2 regions of the Streptomyces sp. S186 genome follow, and region 2 is predicted to be linked to the other one. Evidence: riboswitches for the same ligand, from Rfam matches in the RefSeq annotation. Region 2 holds a riboswitch; the other holds the start of a gene.

Region 1 (7,610 bases), 2.6 Mb from region 2:
GCCCGCCCGTCGCCCGACCACCGCCCCTCATCGAGGCGCTCCGCGCCGCGTGTCGACTGCCCGATCGCCGAGAGGCCCGACACCAGCCCCCCGCCGCCCCGTTTGGCGGTCAGCTCACCGCCCGCCCCCAGGGCATACGAAACGGGCCCGCGGTTCGACGCGACGAGGACCTCGGCACCTGGCTGGACCGCACTGCGCTCGGAGACCATGTCGCGACATTAACCCGTCACCGATCCGTGCAAACGTACGTATCCCGGCCAGGTCCCGGCCGGGCCCTACGGACAACCCCTAGGCCGCCCGCCGCTCCGCGTATTCCGGGATTTCGGCCATCGGCGGCCGCTCCTCGGTGTCCACCTCCGTCGTCCGCGGCACGAATCCGCTCTCGCCCCGCTCGAACTGCGTCAGCCGGGGGCGGACCAAGTGGCCGCGTGCCAGCCGGAGTTGGGCGGTGCGGTAGATGGCGGCGGCCATCCGGCCGAGCGCCTGGCCGCCCTGGTGCCGGTGCCGGCGCACCCCCACGTCCACCTGGGCGAGGGCATCCAGTCCGACCGTGTGCAGGGAGTCCACCAGCAGCCCCAGCTCCACCCCGTAGCCCACCGGGAACGGCAGCCGCTCCAGCAGCGAGCGGCGCGCCGCGTACTCCCCGCCCAGCGGCTGCACGAACCCGGCCAGCTGCGGCCAGTGCAGATTGAGCAGCGGCCGGGCCACCAGCTCGGTGACGCGTCCGCCTTGCTCGCCTCCGGCAAGACGTCCGCCCTGCTCCGCCACCGGCGCCCGGCCCTCCCCGGTGTCCAGCGGCCCGGTGTCCAGCGGCCGGTCGTACATCGCCTTGACGAACTGGATCTCCGGATCGGTCAGCAGCGGCCCGACGATCCCCGAGACGAACGTGGCGGAGAACTCCCGCAGATCGGCGTCGACGAAGCAGATGATGTCGCCGCCGGTCACCAGCAGGGACCGCCACAGCACCTCACCCTTGCCGGGCAGCGCCGGGATCCGCGGCAGCACGCTGTCCCGGTGGACCACCCGGGCGCCGGCCGCCGCGGCGACCTCGGCCGTCCGGTCGGTCGACCCCGAGTCCAGCACCACCAGTTCGTCGACCAGCGGCACCTCCGGGGTCATCAGCTCGGCGCGGATCGCCGCGACGATCGTGCCGACCGTCGCCTCCTCGTCGAGCGCGGGCAGCACCACACTGACCGTCCGCCCCGTCTGGCGCTTGGCCTCCAGCAACTGCTCCAGGGGGCGGTCCGCGGCGGACCAGGAGCGTCCGGCCAGCCAGCGCTCCACTTCTTCCAGCACGTCTACGACTCTCCTCGGTGGGCCCCGAACGGAGGCCCGTTATGTGATCCATCTCGCGGACCGGACGACTATCTCAACGGCGAGCGCCTTCGGTTACAGTCTTGAACAACGTGCACGACCACCGCATGTCGGGGTCACCGCGCGACAAACGCCTGGGTCCGCCCAGCGCCATACCGCTCATCCAGAGGGGCAGAGGGACACGGCCCGTTGAAGCCCCGGCAACCCTCCAGCCGATCTCCGCAGCCGCAGCACGGCGCGCGCGAGGCTCCCGGCTAGGGAAGGTGCCAAATCCGTCTCACGGCGAGATGCGTCGTGAGGAAGATGAGGAGAAAGGGCCTCGCCTCCATGGCTGTGCAAGCAATCGAACCCACTTCCGCCGTAGCTCTCGGCCCCGCCGTCGCGCTCTCGTGTCGCGAGTGCGGACAGCGCTTTCCGCTCAGCCCGCTCTTCGCCTGCCAGGAGTGCTTCGGTCCGCTGGAGATCGCGTACCGTTGGACTGAACGGCAGTCACACCCCGTGGCTGAGGATCGCAACGGCCCTCTCGACGTCGCCTACGAACTTCCCAGCGGCGAGGAGCTGAAGCGCCGGATCGAGGCCGGCCCCGCCAACATCTGGCGCTACGCCCCGCTGCTGCCCGTCCCCGCCGACGTGGCCGACAAGCCCAACCTCAACCCCGGCTGGACCAAGCTCGTCCAGGCCGACCGGCTCGCCGCCGAGCTCGGCGTCACCGGCGGCCTGTACGTCAAGGACGACTCCGGCAACCCCACCCACTCCTTCAAGGACCGGGTCGTCGCGATCGCCGTCGAGGCCGCCCGCGCCTTCGGCTTCACCACCCTCTCCTGCTCCTCGACCGGCAACCTGGCGGGCGCGGTCGGCGCCGCGGCACGCCGCGCGGGCCTCAAGTCCTGCGTCTTCATCCCGCACGACCTGGAGCCCGGCAAGGTCGTGATGGCCGCGGTCTACGGCGGCGACCTCGTCGCCATCGACGGCAACTACGACGACGTCAACCGCTTCTGCTCCGAGCTCATCGGCGACCCGCTCGGCGAGGGCTGGGGCTTCGTCAACGTCAACCTCCGCCCCTACTACGGCGAGGGCTCCAAGACGCTGGCGTACGAGATCTGCGAGCAGCTGGGCTGGCGGCTGCCGGACCAGATCGTCATCCCGGTCGCCTCCGGCTCCCAGCTCACCAAGATCGACAAGGCGCTGAAGGAGCTGATCGCCCTCGGCCTCGTGGAGGACAAGCCGTACCGGATCTTCGGCGCCCAGGCCGAGGGCTGCTCGCCGGTCTCCGCGGCCTTCAAGGCCGGCCACGAGGTCGTCCGGCCGCAGAAGCCGGACACCATCGCCAAGTCCCTGGCGATCGGCAACCCCGCGGACGGCCCGTACGTGCTCGACATCGCGCGCCGCACCGGCGGTGCCGTCGAGGACGTCACCGACCCGCAGATCGTGGACGCGATCAGGCTGCTGGCCCGCACGGAGGGGATCTTCGCGGAGACCGCGGGCGGCGTGACCGTCGGCGTGACCAGAAAGCTCATCGAGAACGGCATCCTGGACCCGTCACTGACCACCGTGGTGCTGAACACCGGTGACGGCCTGAAGACCCTCGACGCCGTCGCCGCCGGGCCCACCGCCACGATCCGGCCGGACCTGGACGCGTTCCGCGCGGCCGGCCTGGCCGGCTGAGCCCGGCCCCGCCCGCCCCCCGACTCCCACTCCCGTAGCCCCGGAGGCATCCACCATGAGCGTCAAGGTCCGCATCCCCACCATCCTCCGCACGTACACCGGCGGCGAGGCCGAGGTCACCGCCGAGGGCGCGACCCTCTCCGAGGTGATCGCCGACCTGGAGAAGAACCACCAGGGCATCGCCGCCCGGGTGCTCGACGACGCCGGCAAGCTGCGCCGCTTCGTGAACGTCTACGTCAACGACGACGACGTCCGCTTCGAGCAGGGCCTGCAGACGCCGACCCCGGACGGGGCGGGCGTCTCCATCATCCCGGCGGTGGCAGGAGGCTGCTGACCCGCCCGAGGGCGCTCGACGCGGAACGGCACGATCGACACGGATCGCATTTGCGCCAACTCTTCCCTGCGCTGACTGGAATTGCCCCGTCCGACCTAAACGGACGGGGCAATTCCGTGTCGTGAAAGGGGATACCATTGGGGCGATTCCCCTCCGGTTATCTCCGCGTACATGCCGAACGCATATGAGATCGCGGTGACTTGTGCGCAAGTTGTGTGCGCGTTTTGTCGGTTGTGTGGCATATTCCCGGCCCGAATCGGGCTGCAATAACGCCATTTGAGCGTATACGGCCGTTTCCCCGGTGCCGGAATTCTCGTCCGATTGACCTGTTGCGCTGGGCATTGGTCCAGATACATTCAGCGGCGGTCGACGCGTTCCGGCGCACACCCCACGGGCCATTCCCGGGGGTGAGGTCTGACCCGGGTCCGCGAAGTGCGGTCCTGCGCAAGGGCCAGTAATAGGGGAGTTAGGCATGGCTCAGGGCACCGTCAAGTGGTTCAACGCGGAGAAGGGGTACGGCTTCATCGCGGTCGACGGTGGTGCGGATGTATTCGTCCACTACAGCGCGATCCAGATGGACGGTTACCGCACCCTTGAGGAGGGTCAGCGGGTCGAGTTCGAGATCTCGCAGGGCCAGAAGGGGCCACAGGCGGACATGGTCCGGGTCACCGCCTGAGGCGGCGGCCGACTGCATCGTCGGCGGAAGGCCCGCAACCCCGGTGAACGGGGCTGCGGGCCTTCTGTCGTGCCGGCGCGTTGTCGTGCGGTTGCGCTGTCGTCTGTTGTGCCGGGCGCCCGGCGGGGGCCGGCGTATCGGTCCGTGCCGCGCCAGGTGGGCGCGCGGCTTGTCTCCCGTGCGCCCTTCTCCCGTGATGACCGCCGCCCCGCACGCGGGCGCCCGCGGGTGTAGACGGGCGCGCATGGGGGAGGGGGCCTGCCTGTGTCCCGCTGCGTCCCGCTGTCAAAGGGGGCGCGTTGGGGTCGTTGGGGCCCGTTGGGACGCCTGCGCGCGGGCGTGCGCGGTGGAGGTGGAGGGGACCCATCGGTCCCGCATTCGACGTGGGGCCCGGCGCGCGGGGCGCGCATGAGTCGGCCAGGTCCAGGCCGGCCGTGACGGGCGTGGGGCCCGGTGTACGCGGGCATGCATGGGGGCGTGAGACGGCCGTCTCACGGGTGCACGGCCGCCCGCGGTCACTCCCGTCCGCCGGCCCGCAATCGACCGCACCCCACCGGGAGACATCCTCCAAGCCGCTTGCACTCGCCTGGTGCGAGTGCTAATCATTGCGTTAGCACTCTCCCCGTGAGAGTGCTGAATGTGGACCGGGTCGGTGAGGCCGGCACGCCAGGTGGGGCAAGGAACCACAGGGCATGTGGGCCGTCCGTCGCGGGCGCCAGCGCGGTCCGGAGCTTCCTCCCCCAGCTCGTCACACTTGTTCGGGCAGGGGGTACCCCCATCAGTCCGGAGGGACCACTTCACATGGCCAAGATCATCGCGTTCGACGAGGAGGCGCGGCGCGGCCTTGAGCGCGGTATGAACCAGCTCGCCGACGCCGTCAAGGTCACCCTCGGCCCCAAGGGCCGCAACGTCGTCCTTGAGAAGAAGTGGGGCGCCCCCACGATCACCAACGATGGTGTCTCCATCGCCAAGGAGATCGAGCTGGAGGACCCGTACGAGAAGATCGGCGCCGAGCTGGTCAAGGAGGTCGCGAAGAAGACGGACGACGTCGCCGGTGACGGCACGACGACCGCGACCGTCCTCGCCCAGGCGCTGGTCCGCGAGGGTCTGCGCAACGTCGCCGCCGGCGCCAACCCGATGGCCCTCAAGCGCGGTATCGAGAAGGCCGTCGAGGCCGTCTCCGGTGCCCTGCTCGACCAGGCCAAGGAGATCGAGACCAAGGAGCAGATCGCCTCCACCGCGTCCATCTCCGCCGCCGACCCGCAGATCGGCGAGCTCATCGCCGAGGCCATGGACAAGGTCGGCAAGGAAGGCGTCATCACCGTCGAGGAGTCCCAGACCTTCGGTCTGGAGCTGGAGCTCACCGAGGGTATGCGCTTCGACAAGGGCTACATCTCGGCGTACTTCGCGACCGACATGGAGCGCATGGAGGCGGCGCTCGAGGACCCCTACATCCTCATCGTCAACTCCAAGATCAGCAACGTGAAGGACCTGCTGCCCCTCCTCGAGAAGGTCATGCAGTCCGGCAAGCCGCTGCTGATCATCGCCGAGGACGTCGAGGGCGAGGCCCTGTCGACCCTCGTCGTCAACAAGATCCGTGGCACCTTCAAGTCCGTCGCCGTCAAGGCCCCGGGCTTCGGTGACCGCCGCAAGGCCATGCTCGGCGACATCGCCATCCTCACCGGTGGCACCGTCATCTCCGAGGAGGTCGGCCTCAAGCTGGAGAACGCCGGTCTCGACCTGCTGGGCCGCGCCCGCAAGGTCGTCATCACCAAGGACGAGACCACCATCGTCGACGGTGCCGGCGACAGCGAGCAGGTCCAGGGCCGGGTCAACCAGATCCGCGCCGAGATCGAGAACAGCGACTCGGACTACGACCGCGAGAAGCTCCAGGAGCGCCTCGCGAAGCTGGCCGGCGGCGTGGCCGTCATCAAGGCCGGCGCCGCGACCGAGGTCGAGCTCAAGGAGCGCAAGCACCGCATCGAGGACGCCGTCCGCAACGCCAAGGCGGCCGTCGAGGAGGGCATCGTCGCCGGCGGTGGCGTGGCCCTGCTGCAGGCTTCCTCGGTCTTCGAGAAGCTGGAGCTGGACGGCGACGAGGCCACCGGTGCCGCCGCCGTGAAGCTGGCCCTGGAGGCCCCGCTCAAGCAGATCTCCGTGAACGCCGGCCTCGAGGGTGGCGTCATCGTGGAGAAGGTGCGCAACCTGACCCCGGGTCACGGCCTCAACGCCGCCACCGGCGACTACGTCGACATGATCGCCGAGGGCATCATCGACCCGGCCAAGGTGACGCGCTCCGCGCTGCAGAACGCCGCCTCCATCGCGGCGCTCTTCCTCACCACCGAGGCCGTCATCGCCGACAAGCCGGAGAAGGCCGCCGCGGCCGCTCCGGGCGGCATGCCGGGCGGTGACATGGACTTCTGATCCACCGCGGCCCCGTCCGCCGGTCGATCAACGTCCGTTCCGTTCGCCGGGGCGGTACCCCCTCTCCCAGGGGGTACCGCCCCGGCGGCGTTTTTGGGGGGCGGGGCTCGGGGGCGATGCGTCTTATGCGCCTCGTGTGCCCCATGTGTTCCACGGGCTCTGTGAGTCCTGTGAGTCCTGTGTGTCCTACGAGACCTTTGTGCCGCCGGTGTCGTGCGTGGTTTCGTCCTGGTTGGGTCCCCGGCTGGGTCCCCGGCTGGGTCCCTGGCTGGGTCCTTGGTCGGGTCCCCGGTTCGATTCGGGGCTCGGCCCCTGGTGCCGTTCCGGCGTCCGCGATGGCGTCCTCAGTGCCGTCCCTGCGTCCCCCGGGCGGTTCCCGCGAACGGGGGATCGGTTCGCCCTGTCGAGTGGCTGCCCGGCGCGCCTCCGACCGGCGCGCCAACCTGGCGGGCCCTGGCGGGGAGAACCTCGGACCTGGCCCCCGACCCCACCCGGAACAGGACCCGCCCGTGCCGAACGTCCCGAACCACACGAGGCCCGGTGCCCGCACCGTCTACGAGCCCGTGGTCGCCCCCACCACCCGCTACGCCGGACGGGAGGCGGCGGCGGCCGTCCTCTTCGCCGTCGCCGCCCTGCTCTACAACTGGTGGCCGCTGGAATTCGCCTTCCCCACCGGCCTCGACCCCCGCCACTCCTACGTCAGCGAGCTCTACGCCGCCGACCAGCCGATGCGCCGCCTCTTCGGCGCCCTGGAAGCCGGCTGCGCGCTCCTCGTCATCGGCGGCGCCCTGCTCGCCCGCAGCACACCCTCCGGCCACGGCCGCTGGGCCCGTACGGGTTGGCTCGCGCTGGTCGGCCTCGGACTCTCCTCACTGGCCGACGTCCTGCTCCCCATGGCCTGCGCCCCCTCGGTGGAACGCGGCTGTCTGGCCGTCCACCCCTGGCACACCGCCACCAGCGCCTTCGCACACTTCTTCCTCTTCGCCTCGATGGCCTTCCTCAGCCGCGCGGCCGCCGTGCAGCGTCCCCCGATGCCGGCGGTCCGCCGCTGGGGTCCGCGCGTCCTGGCCGTCGCCATGCCCGCCGCGATCCTCACCGTCGGCCCGCTCATCGGTCACCCCGGCTGGCACGGCGTCCCCCAGCGCGTCCACCTGGCCCTCGTCGGTGTGTGGTTCCTTCTGCTGGCCGGGGCACTCG
Region 2 (7,610 bases):
TCTTCGGCTTCCTGCTGTTCGTCCTGGGCATGTTCACCGGCTTCACCGGCTACTCGCTCCCGGACGACCTGCTCTCCGGCACCGGCGTCCGCTTCATCGAGGGCGTCATCCTGGCGATGCCGCTGGTCGGCTCGTACCTGCAGATGTTCATCTTCGGCGGCGAGTTCCCCGGTCACGACATCATCCCGCGGTTCTTCACGGTCCACGTGCTGCTGCTGCCGGGCATCATGCTGGGCCTGCTGGTGGCGCACCTGATCCTGGTCTTCTACCACAAGCACACGCAGTTCCCGGGTGCCGGCAAGACCAACAACAACGTGGTCGGCATGCCGCTGCTGCCGGTCTACATGGCCAAGGCCGGAGGCTTCTTCTTCCTGGTCTTCGGTGTGATCTCGGTGATCGCCGCGGTCGCCAGCATCAACCCCGTGTGGGCCATCGGCCCGTACCGTCCCGACCAGGTGTCCACCGGTGCGCAGCCCGACTGGTACATGGGCTTCGCCGAGGGCCTGGTGCGTGTCATGCCGGGCTGGGAGTGGAACTTCTGGGGCCACACCGTCAACTTCGGCGTGCTGATCCCGATCCTGGTCTTCCCGCTGGTCCTGGTCGCCATCGCGGTCTACCCGTTCATCGAGTCCTGGGTCCGCGGCGACAAGCGCGAGCACCACATCCTGGACCGCCCGCGCAACGTGCCCAACCGCACCGGCTTCGGTGTGGCCTGGCTCGTCGCCTACTTCGTGATGCTGATCGGTGGCGGCAACGACCTGTGGGCCACCCACTTCCACCTGTCGATCAACTCGATCACCTGGTTCGTCCGGATCGCGTTCTTCGTCGGGCCGGTGCTGGCCTTCGTCGTCACCAAGCGGATCTGCCTGGGTCTCCAGCGCCGCGACAAGGACAAGGTGCTGCACGGACGCGAGTCCGGCATCATCAAGCGCCTGCCGCACGGTGAGTTCATCGAGGTCCACGAGCCGCTCAACCAGGAGCAGCTGCACGTCCTCACCCAGCACGAGCAGCCCGAGCCGTTCGAGCTCGGTCCCGAGGTCGACGAGAACGGTGTCCGGCGCAAGTTCAAGCGCTCGCAGAAGCTGCGCGCCAAGCTCTCCAAGAGCTACTACGGCGAGGACAACGTCATCCCCAAGCCGACCGTCGAGGAGTACAAGGAGATCACCAGCGGCCACGGCCACCACTGATCCCCGCGGGCGCGGCGACGCGCACCGCTGGTAGTACGCCACCCAGAGGGCCCCGTCCACGAAGAGGACGGGGCCCTCCGGCATGCCCGGGGGTCGATAGGGTGACGACACAGGCAGGAGACGAACCAGGAGCGTGCACCATGAACGTCGTGACCCCGGCAGGCGGCGGCAACGTGGCGGACCGCTCCTGGCCGGCCGTACTCAACGCCCTCCTCGACGGCCGTGACCTCACCGCCGACGACACCGCCTGGGTCATGGACCGCATCATGCGCGGCGAGGCCACCGACGCGCAGATCGCCGGCTTCGCGGTCGCGCTGCGCGCCAAGGGCGAGACGGTCGCGGAGATCTCCGGCCTGGTCCGCACGATGTACGCGCACGCCACCCTCATCGACGTCCCCGGCCCCAGCGTCGACATCGTCGGCACCGGCGGCGACGGCGCGAACACCGTCAACATCTCCACCATGTCGGCCATCGTGGTCGCCGGCACCGGCGCCAAGGTCGTCAAGCACGGCAGCCGCGCCGCGTCCTCGGCCAGCGGCGCCACGGACGTCCTGGAGAAGCTGGGCATCAACCTGGACCTGTCGCCGCGGCGGGTGGTGGAGGTCGCGGCGGAGGCCGGCATCACCTTCTGCTTCGCCGCCAAGTTCCACCCCGCGCTGCGGCACGTGGCGGCCGCCCGCGGCCAGCTGGGCATCCGGACGACCTTCAACGTCCTGGGCCCGCTGACCAACCCGGCCCGGGTCCGCGCCCAGGCCACCGGCGTCGCCGACGCCCGGATGGCCCCGATCCTCGCCGGCGTCCTCGCCGAACGCGGCTCCTCGGCGCTCGTCTTCCGCGGCGACGACGGCCTGGACGAGCTGACCACCACCGCCACCTCCAGGGTGTGGATCGTCCGCGACGGTACGGTCCATGAGGAGCCCTTCGACCCGCGGGACATCGGCATCGGCCTGGTCCCGGTGGCGGCGCTGCGCGGCGGCGACGCGTCGTACAACGCGGAGGTGGCCCGGCGGCTGCTGGACGGCGAGACCGGCCCGGTACGGGAGGCGGTGCTGCTGAACGCGGCCGCCGCGCTGGCCGCGCTGGAGCCCTCCGCCGCCCCGCTGACCGACCGGATCAGGGACGGCCTGCGCAAGGCCGCCGAGGCGATCGACTCGGGCGCGGCCCGGCGGACGCTGGACCGCTGGGTGGCGGCCAGCAACGCCTGAGGGACGCCGGCGGACGTGACGTACGCCCCGGTCCGGGATATGGACCGGGGCTTGCGTGTCCTTGATCGTGTGGCATGATTCAGCCCAGGTCACGAGTGACAGCGACACAGGCCCCGGCCCGCTGTCCGGCAACCCTCCTTCCGTGGCGGGGTGCCCCGGGTGATGACCAGGCCGCAGGCAGCGAGGTCTGCGGCAAGCGCGGATCCCTCGCCAGGGATCCTGGTCCTCGAGGGAGTTCCCCCGTGATGAAGCGAATGCGGTAGGGCCTGACGGCCCGTTCCCCACACCTCTCCTCTCTTCCCCTTTCACACCTTTCTTTCCCTTTCACGCTGCGACGCCGCGTCCGCCGTGCGTTGACGTTTTCGGATGCCGTACCGGAGAGATCCGTCGCAGCGAACTCGCTTACTTCTCACGGGAGTTCGCCATGTCTGTCTCCACTGCTGCCGCCGACCGCTCCGTCTGTGCCCCGCTGCCGGTTCTGGGCCGGGACGTCCTCGTCCCCCTGGTGACCGGCGGCGAGGCCGTCTACGCCGCGCTGGACTACGCCGCCAGCGCCCCCGCCCTCCAGCGCGTCTGGGACGACGTCGCCGCCTACGCCCCGTATTACGGCAGCGTCCACCGCGGCGCCGGCTACCTCTCCCAGCTCTCCACCGACCTCTTCGAGAACGCCCGCCGGACCGTCGCCGACTTCCTCGGCTGCCGCGCCGACGACCAGGTGGTGTTCACTCGCTCCACCACCGACTCGCTGAACCTGCTGGCCGCCGCGCTCCCGCAGGGCACCCGGGTGTTCGTCTTCGAGACCGAGCACCACGCCTCGCTGCTGCCCTGGGAGCACCGCGCGGATCTGACGGTGACCTACCTCGACGCCCCGCGCACCCCGCGGCAGGCGGTCGACACCCTGGAGAAGGCGCTGTCCGCCCGCGAGCCCTACGGGCCGGCGCTGGTCTGCGTCACCGGCGCCTCCAACGTCACCGGCGAACTGTGGCCGGTGCGCGAACTGGCCGCCGCGGCCCACGCCCACGGCGCCCGGATCGTCCTCGACGCCGCCCAGCTCGCCCCGCACCACCCCGTGGACCTCGCGGACCTGGACGCCGACTGGGTCGCCTTCTCCGGCCACAAGCTGTACGCGCCGTTCGGCGCCGGGGTGTTGGCCGGCCGCGCCGACTGGCTCCGGGCGGCCGAGCCGTACCTGGCCGGCGGCGGCGCCAGCCGGAAGGTCGCCCGGCGGACCGACGGCGGGGTGGACGTCGAGTGGCACGAGAGCGCCGCGCGGCACGAAGCGGGATCGCCCAACGTCATCGGCGCCTACGCCATCGCCTCGGCCTGCAAGGCGCTCACGGAGGCCGGTTGGGACACCCTGGTCGCCCGTGAGCGGGAGCTGATCGCCCGGGTCCGGACGGGCCTGGCCGACGTTCCGCAGGTCCGGATCCTCTCCCTCTTCGGCGACGACGCCCCGCGCGTCGGCGTCCTCTCCTTCGTCGTCGAGGGCTGGAACAGCTCGCACTTCGCCGCCGCGCTCTCCGCGGAGTACGGCATCGGCGTCCGCGACGGCCTGTTCTGCGCCCACCCGCTCGTCCGGACGCTGCTGGGCTCCGCCCCCCAGACCCAGGGCGAATGCGGCGCCCCGGAGGCCGCGCCGGGGGAGCGGTCCCTCAACGCGATCCGCGTTTCCTTCGGCGCCGGCACGCCCGACGAGCATGTTGACCGCTTCCTGCGTGCGGTCGGGGAGCTCGTTGCGGAGGGCGCCCGCTGGAACTACCGGGTCGAGGACGGGCGTTGCGTTCCTGCGTAGCCGGCGTTCCGCCGGGGTTTGCCGCTTGCCTGTTGCGCCTGCGGCGCATTGCGGGTCCGCTGCGCGGGGCTGTTCGACCGCGGTGCCGGGCCTCCGGGGCAGGGGGTGTGTCCGGACTGCTGTCGCTTTACGTCCGGACACACCCCCTGCCCCTCCGACCCGTCCCCTCCCGTTGAGGGTCAGATGACAGGCCGGTTGCGGCTCATGCCCGGTGGGCTAGTGCAGGCCCCGGACTGATGGGTGACCGGCAATTCTCGACTGATGAGCGACCCGCACGGACCACTCACGCACGCCCCCACTCACCGTTTCCATGACCACCCACGGGAGGTGACGGGCCTCCGGGGCAGGGGTGTGCCGGACGTAAAGCGACAGCAGTCCGGCACACCCCTGCCCCGGAGGCCCGGCACCGCACCCAAAAGCCCCGCGCAGCGGACAACAAGCAAGCGCCGCCAGGCGCAAAAAGGCGAACCCCTACGGCGGGAAAGCCGACTACGTGGGAAGCAAGGTCAAGCGCAGCGTTACGCGTCGAGACCGATGGAAAACGCGGCCTCAAGGTCATGTTGCGAATACGTGCGGAACGCAATATGCGTCTCCGTCGACGCGACGCCGGGCACCTTGCTGATGCGGCCGGGGATGACGTCGGCGAGGTCGTCGTGGTTGGCGACCCGCACCATCGCGATGAGGTCATACGCGCCGGTGACGGAGTAGACCTCGCTGACGCCGTTCAGAGCGGCGATCCGCTCGGCGATCTCGGGGATCTGATCCACGCTGGTCTTGATCAGCACGATCGACGTGATCACGGCTGGCTCTCTCCCTCGGCCGACGGTCCGTTGTCCCTGGTGGCACCCACAGTATCCCGCCGTCCGTAGCGGGCCCACGCGTAGAGGAAGCCCAGGGCGAAGCCGACGACGTGGGCGAGGTAGGCGACGCCGGGGCCGGCCGGGTCGTGGTCGGCTGCCTGCCACTGGAGGCAGAACCAGAACGGCAGGACGAGCCAGGCCGGGAACCGCAGCGGCAGGAAGAACAGGAACGGGAAGAGGCTGGTGACCCGGGCCCGCGGAAAGAGGAAGAGGAAGGCGCCGAGGACGCCGGAGACGGCACCGGAGGCGCCGACCAGCGTCTGCGCCGAGGAGGCGTGTGCGGCCGCGTAGCCCAGCAGCGCCAGGTAGCCGGCGGTCAGGTAGAAGACGGTGAACGGGAGCCGGCCCATCCGGGTTTCGAGCATGCCGCCGAAAACGTACAGAAACAGCACGTTGCCGAGCAGATGCAGCCAGTTGGCGTGCACGAACAGCGCGGTGAGCGGGGTGAGCAGGGCCCGCGGCGAGCCGCTCCACACATCGAGCGGAATCACACCCCAGCGCGCGAAGTACCCGTTCTGGGCGTGGACCAGGGCGTCACCGGTGCCGTACGCCCGGTTCAGGCCGGAGACCGGGCCGAGCACGAAGAGCGCGCAGCACAGGCCGATCAGCACGTTGGTCATCCGGGAGAACACCGCGCGCAGCGAGCGGACGGGGTGGACGGGCGCCGTCATGAAGTGATCATGGCGTAATGCGGGCACACGGGACAGACCGCCTCGCCGGGTCCCGGCTTCCGGGCGGGCCCGCACCGGCCCGCCGTCAGGCCGTAGGGTTGCAAGCAGTACGTTGCGTATTTCCGCAGTCCGACGGCGCACCGCGTGAGCCGCATCGCAGCACGAGCACGAAAGAGGACGACACGATGGCTGTTCCCCTGCCGACGGCGGAAACCCGGTGGCGTTGCACGCTCTGCGGGAACCTCACCCGGTTCGACGTGACCCGTCGGTCCAAGGTCGTGGAGTACGTCCACCTCGACCTCGCCGGGGAGCCGCGGGTGGAGGAGCGCGAGGTCGTCAGCGAGACGATCGAGTCCGTGCGCTGCCGCTGGTGCAACGCGGTCGACCAGATCGAGCTGGTGGACCGTCCGGGCGCGAGCGCCTGAGATCGGAGCGATGCAGCCGTGGTGGAACGTCCAGAAGGGGCTCCGGGGGCCGAGTGTGCGGACGCGCCCGGAGGGGTGGCCGACGAGGTGCTCGACCAGCCGCTGCCCGAGGGCGTACGGCGCCGTGTCGTGGCGCTCACCGCGGAGTGGTTCGGGGCGCTGACGGTCGCCGAACTGCCGCCCCCCTTGCGGCAGTACGCCCGGTTCACCCCGAGTCGTCGGGCCAAGTTCGCCGGCAACGCGATGGCCGCGGCGCTGGAGAGCGACCCGGTCTTCCGGCAGCGGATCGCCGGCAAGCTCCGGGAGGCCCAGCCGGAGCTCGCCGACGCCCTGGAACAGGGGACCCCGCCCGCCGCCGCCGACCCGCTGGACGTCGCGGCCGCGGCGTATGTGCTGCGTCCCGAGGGCTGGGTCAAGCTGGTCGCGGCGGCCGGCGAGGAGGCGCAGCGGGCGCGCGCCGAGCGGGCCGGCGAGGAGGCCGAGCGGGAGCTGGCCCGGCTGCGCGAGGAGCTGGCGCGGGCGCGCGGCGAGGCCCGTACGGAGGCGGACCGGGTCCGGACGGACCTGGAGGCGGCCCGCAAGGAGAACGAGTCGTTGCAGCGCCGGCTGCGCAGCGCGCTCAGCGACGTCAAGCGCGGTGAGGCGGCGGCCCGCAAGGCCGAGGCCGCGCTGGCCGAGGCGCGGGAGCGGGCGGCGACGGAGAAGACCGCGGCCGACAGCGAACTGCGCCGCCTCAAGGCCCGGATCGCGGAGGCGGAGGCGGCCCTGGAGGCCAGCCGGCGGTCCGCCCGCGAGGGCCGCAGCGTCGAGGACATGCGGCTGCGGCTGCTGCTCGACACGGTGCTGGACGCGGCCCAGGGGCTGCGCCGCGAGCTGGCGCTGCCGCCCGCCGCGGGCCGCCCGGCGGACACCGTCGACGCGGTCGCGCCGGGCCGTATGACGCCCAGGGACATCGCCGCCCGGGCGCTGTCGGAGACCGATCCGGCGCTGCTGGACCAACTCCTGGCGCTGCCCCAGGCACACCTGGTGGTGGATGGCTACAACGTCACCAAGACCGGCTATCCGACGATGCCGCTGGAGAAGCAGCGGCTGCGGCTGCTGGGCGGCCTGGCGGTGCTGGCGGCGCAGACCGGTGCGGAGATGACCTGTGTCTTCGACGGGGCGGAGCTGGCCGCGCCGGTGCTGCTGGCGCCACCGCGCGGGGTGCGGGTGCTGTTCAGCAAACCGGGCGTGACGGCGGACGAGTTGATCCGCCAGCTGGTCCGGGCCGAGCCGGCCGGCCGGCCCGTGGTGGTGGTCTCCTCGGACCGCGAGGTGGCCGACGGGGTCGCCAAGGCGGGGGCCCGGCCGGTCGCATCGGCCCTGCTGCTCAAGCGACTTGCCCGAACCTGACATATCCCCTGTTGCCCGGAATGGTGCCGGGGGGATGTGCCCGCGCGCCGTACCGGAGCGTCAAATGGCGCTCACGGG

The links. Region 2 has a riboswitch for S-adenosylmethionine ahead of ACRAS8_RS26015 (aminotransferase class V-fold PLP-dependent enzyme). Riboswitches for the same ligand answer to the same signal wherever they lie in the genome.
Region 1: linked by a shared signal. The riboswitch ahead of thrC (threonine synthase) and the one ahead of ACRAS8_RS26015 (aminotransferase class V-fold PLP-dependent enzyme) in region 2 are both predicted to bind S-adenosylmethionine.

What each region holds. Positions count from the first base shown of each region.
Region 1 covers NZ_CP193932.1:3,481,979-3,489,588, reverse strand. Annotated here, with positions in the region: partial or broken gene ACRAS8_RS14580 (trehalose-6-phosphate synthase) at 1-209, opposite strand, end outside; gene ACRAS8_RS14575 (glucosyl-3-phosphoglycerate synthase) at 289-1,296, opposite strand; SAM riboswitch class I at 1,471-1,624, shown strand; gene thrC (threonine synthase) at 1,642-2,979, shown strand; gene ACRAS8_RS14565 (MoaD/ThiS family protein) at 3,035-3,313, shown strand; gene ACRAS8_RS14560 (cold-shock protein) at 3,786-3,989, shown strand; gene groL (chaperonin GroEL) at 4,791-6,413, shown strand; gene ACRAS8_RS14550 (DUF998 domain-containing protein) at 6,923-7,610, shown strand, end outside.
Region 2 covers NZ_CP193932.1:6,045,525-6,053,134, forward strand. Annotated here, with positions in the region: gene qcrB (cytochrome bc1 complex cytochrome b subunit) at 1-1,187, shown strand, start outside; gene trpD (anthranilate phosphoribosyltransferase) at 1,328-2,392, shown strand; SAM riboswitch class IV at 2,480-2,597, shown strand; gene ACRAS8_RS26015 (aminotransferase class V-fold PLP-dependent enzyme) at 2,817-4,184, shown strand; gene ACRAS8_RS26020 (Lrp/AsnC family transcriptional regulator) at 4,703-4,984, opposite strand; gene ACRAS8_RS26025 (rhomboid family intramembrane serine protease) at 4,981-5,715, opposite strand; gene ACRAS8_RS26030 (hypothetical protein) at 5,901-6,140, shown strand; gene ACRAS8_RS26035 (NYN domain-containing protein) at 6,216-7,532, shown strand.